DNA from 2 places in the Streptomyces sp. NPDC040622 genome. Region 2 is predicted to be linked to the other one. Evidence: riboswitches for the same ligand, from Rfam matches in the RefSeq annotation. Region 2 holds a riboswitch; the other holds the start of a gene.
The links. Region 2 has a riboswitch for glycine ahead of gcvT (glycine cleavage system aminomethyltransferase GcvT). Riboswitches for the same ligand answer to the same signal wherever they lie in the genome.
Positions count from the first base shown of each region.

Region 1 (4,405 bases), on a different contig from region 2:
GGCACTCGGGGCGGACCATCGTGCTGAAGGTCCGCCGGTTCGACTTCTCGACGCTGACGCGGTCCGAGACGCTGCGCGGGCCCACGGACGACCCCGGGGTGGTGCGGGAGGCCGCCGCGCGGCTGCTGGAGGCCGTGGACACCACGGGCGGGGTGCGGCTGCTCGGCGTGGGCGTCACGGGCCTCGCCGACTACACGCAGGAGGACCTGTTCGCGCAGGCGCAGGCGGCCGAGGCGCTCCTGGCGGTGGCGGTGGCGGCGGCCGAGGCCGGTGCTGAGGGCCGTGCCGAGGCCGGGGCGGGTGTCGTCGGGGCCCGGGAGGCGGTGCCGACGGAGCGGGACACGGCGCAAGAGCGGGGCAGGGAGCTCGCCGAGGAGACCGAGGCGCCGGCGGAGCGTCGGTGGGCGGCAGGGCACGACGTGCGGCATGCCGAGTACGGGCACGGGTGGGTGCAGGGGAGCGGTCTGGGGCGGGTGACGGTGCGCTTCGAGACGCCCGGTTCGCCGCCCGGGCGGGTGCGGACGTTCAAGACGGACGACCTGGATCTGGAGCTCGCGGAGCCGTTGCCGTTGGTCGGCGCGGGGTCGTGCGGCGAGGGGGTGGCCGGGGCGGAGCTCGAGGCCGGGTCCGGTGTCGCTGGTGCGGCGGCGGAGGGCAGGGCCGAGGTGCGCTCCGGGCCGGAGTGACCGGAGTGACCGGAGTGAGGGGTGTCGCGTGGGACGGGGCTCAGGGGATTTCCGTGCCCGCGATCCGGCCGAAGGTCTGGTCCGGGGGCGGCGGGGCCTGCGGCGGGGCCGTGTCCAGGCCGTAGTGGTGGTAGAGCTGCAGTTCCTGCTCGGGGGAGAGGTGGCGGCCCACGCCGAAGTCCGGGGCGTCCCTGATCAGGGCGCGGTCGAAGGGGATGTGCAGGGTGCCGTCCTCGACCAGTTCGCTCGGCTCCAGCGGGACGAAGGTGTCGCGGCTGAACAGGCCGGTGCGTATGGCCGCCCACTCCGGGGCGCCGGTGGCATCGTCGAGGTAGACCTCGTCGATCGTGCCGATCTTCGCCCCGTTCCTGTCGAACGCCTTGCGGCCGATCAGGTTGCGCGGATCGATGTCGGTCTGCACGGGCCCTCCAGCTGATCGCGGCTTGTCGAAATCGGGCGTAACTCATCCTTATTCGTTCGTAGTCACTACGAAAGAGCACTTCGGGGCAGGCGGCCACTCGAGGGATCGGCCATGGTCCTCGCTGGTAGGCTGGCGCCTGGCTGCTGACCCCGTGCGGGAGAGCTCTCCGGAATGCACTTCCCGGAGGCGCCGAAGGAGCAAATCCTCCCCGGAATCTCTCAGGCACCCGTACCGCACGGACGAGGTCACTCTGGAAAGCAGGGCGGGCGTCGGGCGGGCACGTTCGGAACCCTTCCTCACCGACGGTGAAAGCAGATCTGTCCATGGACCGGACGGGCCTGTGAAGCTCTCAGGTTGAGATGACAGAGGGGGAGGCCGTCCGGGTACCCGCGCCGTGGTACCCCTCGCAGGTCGTGCAGACCAGGAGGCCTCCGCAATGACTGCCACCAATCGCATCCCGCTCTCCGAGCTCGAGCAGGGCATCCCCTTCGAGTCGCGGCACATCGGGCCCGATGCGGAAGCGCGGGCCAAGATGCTCGCCCAGGTCGGGTACGGCTCGCTCGACGAGCTGACGGCCGCCGCGGTGCCGGATGTGATCAAGAACGCCGAGGCGCTGAACCTGCCCGGCGCGCGCACCGAGGCCGAGGTCCTGGCCGAGCTGCGTTCCCTCGCCGACCGGAACCAGGTCCTCGACTCCATGATCGGGCTCGGGTACTACGGGACCTTCACCCCGCCGGTCATCCTGCGCAACGTCATGGAGAACCCGGCCTGGTACACGGCCTACACGCCGTACCAGCCCGAGATCTCGCAGGGCCGGCTCGAGGCGCTGCTCAACTTCCAGACGATGGTCGCCGAGCTGACCGGACTGCCCACATCGGGCGCCTCGCTCCTGGACGAGGGCACCGCCGCCGCCGAGGCCATGGCCCTCTCGCGGCGCATGGGCAAGGTCAAGGACGGCGTGTTCCTCGTGGACGCCGACGCCCTGCCGCAGACCGTCGCCGTCATCCGGACCCGTGCCGAGCCCACCGGCGTCGAGGTCGTCGTCGCCGACCTGAGCGAAGGCGTGCCCGCCGAGGTGGCCGAGCGCGGCGTGGTCGGCGTGCTGATCCAGTACCCGGGCGCCTCCGGTGCCGTACGCGACATCAAGCCCCTGATCGACCAGGCGCACGAGCTCGGCGCCGTCGTCACCGTCGCCGCCGACCTGCTCGCCCTGACGCTGCTCACCTCGCCCGGCGAGCTGGACGCCGACATCGCCGTCGGCACGACCCAGCGCTTCGGCGTGCCGATGGGCTTCGGCGGACCGCACGCCGGCTACATGGCGGTCCGTGAGAAGTTCGCGCGCAGCCTGCCGGGGCGGCTCGTCGGCGTCTCCGTCGACGCCGACGGCAACAAGGCCTACCGCCTCGCGCTGCAGACCCGCGAGCAGCACATCCGCCGCGAGAAGGCCACCAGCAACATCTGTACCGCGCAGGTGCTGCTCGCGGTCATGGCCGGCATGTACGCCGTCTACCACGGGCCCGAGGGCCTGAAGTCGATCGCGCGGCGCACCCACCGGTACGCGACGCTCCTCGCGGCGGGCCTCACCGCCGGCGGCGTCGAGGTCGTCCACGGCGCGTACTTCGACACGCTGACCGTGCGCGTCGAGGGCAAGGCCGAGGAGCTCGTCTCCGCCGCCCGCGAAGGCGGCGTGAACATCCACCAGGTCGACGCCGACCACGTCTCGCTCGCCTGCGACGAGACCACCACGCGGGGCCAGCTGGCCGCCGTGTGGAGCGCGTTCGGGGTCGAGGCGGACATCGAGGCGCTCGACGAGCAGACGGCGGACACACTGCCGGAGGGCCTGCTGCGCGGCGACGACTACCTCGCCCACCCGGTCTTCCACCAGTACCGCTCCGAGACGGCCATGCTGCGCTACCTGCGCAGGCTCGCCGACCGGGACTACGCGCTCGACCGCGGCATGATCCCGCTGGGCTCCTGCACCATGAAGCTCAACGCGACCACCGAGATGGAGCCGGTCACCTGGCCCGAGTTCGGCCAGCTGCACCCCTTCGCGCCCGCCCAGCAGGCCCAGGGCTACCTCACGCTCATCCGTGAGCTGGAGGAGCGGCTCGCCGAGGTCACCGGCTACGACAAGGTCTCCCTGCAGCCCAACGCCGGCTCGCAGGGCGAGCTCGCGGGCCTGCTCGCGGTCCGCGGCTACCACCGGGCCAACGGCGACGAGCAGCGCACCGTCTGCCTCATCCCGTCCTCCGCGCACGGCACGAACGCGGCGAGCGCCGTGATGGCCGGCATGAAGGTCGTCGTCGTGAAGACCGCCGGGGACGGCGAGGTCGACATAGAGGACCTGCGCGCCAAGATCGAGAAGCACCGCGACGAGCTGGCCGTGCTGATGATCACCTACCCCTCGACGCACGGCGTCTTCGAGGAGCACGTGGCCGACATCTGCGCGTCGGTGCACGAGGCCGGCGGCCAGGTGTACGTCGACGGGGCCAATCTCAACGCCCTGGTGGGCCTCGCCAAGCCGGGCCACTTCGGCGGCGACGTCTCGCACCTGAACCTGCACAAGACCTTCTGCATCCCGCACGGCGGCGGCGGCCCCGGCGTCGGCCCGGTCGGCGTCCGCGAGCACCTCGCGCCGTACCTGCCCAACCACCCGCTGCAGCCCGCGGCGGGACCCGAGACCGGTGTCGGCCCGATCTCCGCGGCGCCGTGGGGCTCGGCCGGCATCCTGCCGATCTCCTGGTCGTACGTGCGCCTCATGGGCGGTGAGGGCCTCAAGCGGGCCACCCAGGTCGCGGTGCTCTCCGCCAACTACATCGCCAAGCGGCTCGAGCCGCACTACCCGGTGCTCTACACCGGTCCCGGCGGTCTCGTCGCGCACGAGTGCATCATCGACCTGCGTCCGCTCAGCAAGGCGACCGGCGTCAGCGTCGACGACATCGCCAAGCGGCTCATCGACTACGGCTTCCACGCGCCGACCATGTCGTTCCCGGTCGCCGGCACGCTGATGATCGAGCCGACGGAGAGCGAGGACCTCCACGAGATCGACCGGTTCTGCGAGGCGATGATCGCCATCCGCCGGGAGATCGAGAAGGTCGGCTCCGGCGAGTGGACCGCGCAGGACAACCCGCTGCGCAACGCGCCGCACACCGCCGCGGCCCTGGGCGGCGACTGGGAGCACGGCTACAGCCGTGAGGAGGCGGTCTTCCCGTCCGGCGTCGCCGCCGCGGACAAGTACTGGCCGCCGGTGCGCCGCATCGACCAGGCGTACGGCGACCGGAATCTGGTCTGCTCCTGC
Region 1 covers NZ_JBVIXD010000001.1:10,051-14,455, forward strand. The annotation lists gene ACZ592_RS00055 (DNA polymerase IV) at 1-686, shown strand, start outside; gene ACZ592_RS00060 (PRC-barrel domain-containing protein) at 727-1,107, opposite strand; glycine riboswitch at 1,252-1,351, shown strand; gene gcvP (aminomethyl-transferring glycine dehydrogenase) at 1,544-4,405, shown strand, end outside.
Region 1: another riboswitch for glycine. It lies ahead of gcvP (aminomethyl-transferring glycine dehydrogenase); the one in region 2 lies ahead of gcvT (glycine cleavage system aminomethyltransferase GcvT).

Region 2 (4,405 bases):
TCGATGCCGCGCACCACCTCGTAGCTGCGGTTCCAGCCACTGGCGGAGAGCTCCTGGGCGGAGGTCACACAGGGCGCGTAGCCGAGGCCCTCGACCTCCATGTTCCCGTACTGGGCGTCGGGGGATCCCGCCTGGCCGTGCCAGAGCAGCATCCACAGCCGGTCGCCCGCGAGCGCGCGCAGCAGTGCCTCGTACGCGTCGTAGCGCCCCGGGGTCACCTCGCGCAGCATCTGCTCGACCTGTCCCCAGGGGCTCGGACCAGCTCGTCCCGGGGAGATCCCATCGCCCGCGGCCGTGCCCGACGCACTCACCCGTAACCGCCCCTTCACTGAGAACCCGAGTACCCCGCCCGGCACGGCAGAGTGCCCGACCGGGTCATGGAACCAGCTTAAGCGGCGATCCCGGCACGGACTTGACGTACGGCATCTCGGCCCCGTCGCGAGGCGCGACGGGCCGCCGCCGCGCCTGCCGCGACGCGCGCCGCTCAGGCCCCGCGGACGTAGAACGGCCGCACCCGGGCCCGCAGCCAGTCCCCCACCGGGTCCTGCGCCACGTCGAGCAGCACCAGGTTCACCGGCCAGGGGGCCGGGGCGGAGCCGAGGGCGCGGCCGAGGGCCTCCATGGGAAGGTCGCGGGCGGCGCCCTCCCAGGTCGACAGCTCGACGCCGACGAAGAGCGTCGGCTCGCCCGTCTCGACGGTCGCGAGGCAGCGGCGCGCGGTGAGCACGGCCCCGCTCGCCTCGAACTCCCGCCCCGCGGCGGTGAGGAAGTCGACGGGGTCCTCCTGCCAGTCCGGCTCGTAGAGGCGGACCCGGCCGCCGGTGGTGGGCCCGTCCAGCTCGGTGCGGCCGGAGCGGGCGAGCTCGGCGACGGCGGGCGGCGGCAGCGGCACCCCGACGGTGCCGTCGGGGTTCAGGGCGATGCCCAGCTGCGGAGGGAGGCCGCGGGCGAATTCCACGGCGGGTGCCACGGTGTGGCCCATGCGGTCGGCCGCCGCGCCCAGGGCCTGGCGGAACTGCTGCTCGGAGGTGAAGACGGGGACGTACGCCTGACCCTCGATCTCCAGGGTCGGCAGGTCCAGGGTGCCCTGCTCGGGACCGCCGCCGTTGGGCAGCGGGATCCATATCTGGCTGCGGCCGAGCACCTCGACGATCCGGGCGCCCGCCGACGCGGGGCCTCCCAGCGAGGCCGCGAGGACCTCTTCCAGTTCGTTGCCCGGCCATCCGCCGTAGGGATGGGCGTATGCCTGCGCCGGAATGTCCATCTGTCCGTCCAACCCCTGCTCGCGACCGCTCTGCCTGCGGCTCGAACCCTAACGCCGGGCGGCCCGGCGGTCGAAGGCGATCCCGCGCAGCACCTGTGCCGCCGCCCGGTCGAGCAGCACCGCGGAGCCGCAGCCGCGCGGCAGGTCGCCGCGCTCGGTGGCGCCGACGAGCCGGCCGACCGTCCTGCGGTGCCGGGCGAAGGCGTACCGGGAGACGCCTCGGCCGCGCGCGAGCTGGCCCTGGAGCGCGGTGTCCGCGGGCACGTCGAGCAGCAACAGGTGCAGGGCGGTGCCGCGCCGGGCGGCCTCGCGGGCGAGCCAGCCGCGGACCCAGGCCTGGGTGCCGCAGTCGTGCACGACGACGCTGGCCCCGGAGCGCAGGGCGCGGCGCAGTCCCGCGTAGTGCGCGAGGCGGACCAGGGGGCGGTAGACCGCGTAGGGCAGCAGGCGGGGCATCCGGCGGGCCCAGTGGTCGCGGGTGTCCTGGGAGTCGATGCGGGGGCCCGTGACGGCCTGCCGCATCAGGGTCGACTTTCCGCCGCCGGGCAGTCCGGAGACGACGACGAGGTCGCCCTCGCCGAAGGTGAGGCGGTGCGGGCTGTGGCCGCGGCGCTGCCGCAGGTCGCGGACGACGGCGGCCGGGAGCGGGCCGCAGCTCTCGGTGGCGGGGACGGCGGCCTGCTTGGGCAACGCCACCCCCGTGCTCGTGGCGTAGACACTGGTCCTGCTGCGCACCGTGATCGGCCTCCCCATAGCGGTCACGTACTGCTTCCCCGGCAAGTGTAAAGAGAAGGTAATGCGGCACAAGGGGATCCCATGGCCACGGATCCGGCGCCGGTCACGGGTCCCCCCGGACAGAGTCGCGTGCAATGATGTGCGCGCCAACTCCATACCGGCCGTTTGAATCCGCGCGGGAGAGTTCCCGGGACCAGCACGCACTGTGTCGCCCGGGGCGCCGAAGGAGCAAGTCCCTCCCTTGAATCTCTCAGGCCCCGTACCGCGCGGGCGAGGCACATCTGAAAAGCGGACCGCCCCGGCGGTCCCACCCAAGGTGCAAGCCGGGTGTCCCGGATCGGGGACCCGCCCGGCGAACCTCTCAGGTTCCGATGACAGATGGGGAGGACCGACCTCGCCCGTCATGCCCTGGGAGTTCCCTTCATGAGCACTGCCCCCCGTCTGACCGCCCTCGATGCCGTGCATCGAGCGCTCGGCGCGACCATGACCGACTTCGCGGGCTGGGACATGCCGCTGCGGTACGCAAGCGAGCGCGACGAGCACAACGCCGTGCGCACCAAGGCCGGTCTCTTCGACCTGTCGCACATGGGTGAGATCACCGTCACCGGCCCCCAGGCCGTGGACTTCCTGAACTTCGCACTGGTCGGCAACATCGGCTCCGTCGGTGTCGGCCGCGCCCGCTACACGATGATCGTCGCCGAGGACGGCGGCATCCTGGACGACCTGATCGTCTACCGGCTCGGCGCCGCCGAGGCCCCCGAGTACATGGTCGTCGCCAACGCCTCCAACGCGCAGGTCGTGCTCGACACGCTGACCGCCCGCGCCGACGGCTTCGACGCCGAGGTCCGTGACGACCGCGACGCGTACGCGCTGCTCGCCGTCCAGGGTCCCGAGTCCCCCGGCATCCTGAAGTCAGTCACGGACGCGGACCTGGACGGCCTGAAGTACTACGCGGGCCTGCCCGGCACCGTCGCGGGCGTGCCCGCGCTGATCGCCCGCACCGGCTACACCGGCGAGGACGGCTTCGAGCTCTTCGTCTCCCCCGGTGACGCGGAGAAGCTGTGGGGCGCGCTCATGGAGGCGGGCACCCCCGTCGGCATGATCCCGGCGGGCCTCTCCTGCCGTGACACGCTGCGCCTGGAGGCGGGCATGCCGCTGTACGGGCACGAGCTGACCGCGGAGCTGACGCCGTTCGACGCCGGGCTCGGCCGGGTGGTCAAGTTCGAGAAGACGTCGCAGTCGGAGGGCTTCGTGGGGCGCGAGGCGCTCACCGCCGCCGCCGAGCGGGCCGAGGCGGCACCGCCGCGCAAGCTCGTCGGGCTGATCGCCGAGGGCCGCCGCGTGCCGCGCGCCGGTTTCCCGGTGGTCGCCGACGGCAAGGTGATCGGCGAGGTCACCTCCGGCGCCCCGTCCCCGACGCTGGGCAAGCCGATCGCGATGGCGTACGTCGACGCCGGGCACGCGGCCCCGGGGACCCCGGGCGTCGGCGTGGACATCCGCGGCACCCACGAGCCGTACGAGGTCGTGGCCCTGCCGTTCTACAAGCGCCAGAAGTGACGCTGTAGCCGACGTCCCCGCGTGGGCACGGCGTCCGACGCCCCAGAAGTGACCCCACGCACATCTTTCTCGTTCCGCAGCACCCACCCGCGTACAGGAGAATTCAGGTCATGAGCAACCCCCAGCAGCTGCGTTACAGCAAGGAGCACGAGTGGCTGTCGGCCACCGAGGACGGCGTGGCGACGGTCGGCATCACGGAGCACGCGGCCAACGCGCTCGGTGACATCGTCTTCGCCCAGCTTCCCGAGGTCGGCGACACGGTGACCGCGGGCGAGTCCTGCGGCGAGCTGGAGTCGACCAAGTCGGTCAGCGACCTGTACTCGCCGGTCACCGGTGAGGTCGTCGAGGCCAACCAGGACGTGGTCGACGACCCGTCGCTGGTCAACTCCGCCCCGTTCGAGGGCGGTTGGCTGTTCAAGGTGCGCATCGCGGACGAGCCGGGCGACCTGCTCTCCGCCGATGAGTACACCGCCTTCGCCGCCGGCTGACCCATACCGATAGGGATCGTGTGATGTCGCTTCTGAACACCCCTCTCCACGAGCTGGACCCGGACGTCGCCGCCGCCGTCGACGCCGAGCTCCACCGCCAGCAGTCCACCCTGGAAATGATCGCCTCGGAGAACTTCGCTCCGGTCGCCGTCATGGAAGCCCAGGGGACGGTCCTCACCAACAAGTACGCCGAGGGCTACCCCGGCCGCCGCTACTACGGCGGCTGCGAGCACGTCGACGTCGCCGAGCAGATCGCGATCGACCGGGTCAAGGACCTGTTCGGTGCCGAGTACGCGAACGTCCAGCCGCACTCCGGCGCCTCCGCCAACCAGGCCGCCCTCTTCGCGATCGCCCAGCCCGG
Region 2 covers NZ_JBVIXD010000012.1:90,463-94,867, reverse strand. The annotation lists gene ACZ592_RS31985 (enhanced serine sensitivity protein SseB C-terminal domain-containing protein) at 1-311, opposite strand, end outside; gene ACZ592_RS31980 (enhanced serine sensitivity protein SseB) at 485-1,264, opposite strand; gene ACZ592_RS31975 (AAA family ATPase) at 1,313-2,017, opposite strand; glycine riboswitch at 2,166-2,274, shown strand; glycine riboswitch at 2,275-2,387, shown strand; gene gcvT (glycine cleavage system aminomethyltransferase GcvT) at 2,423-3,556, shown strand; gene gcvH (glycine cleavage system protein GcvH) at 3,667-4,044, shown strand; gene glyA (serine hydroxymethyltransferase) at 4,068-4,405, shown strand, end outside.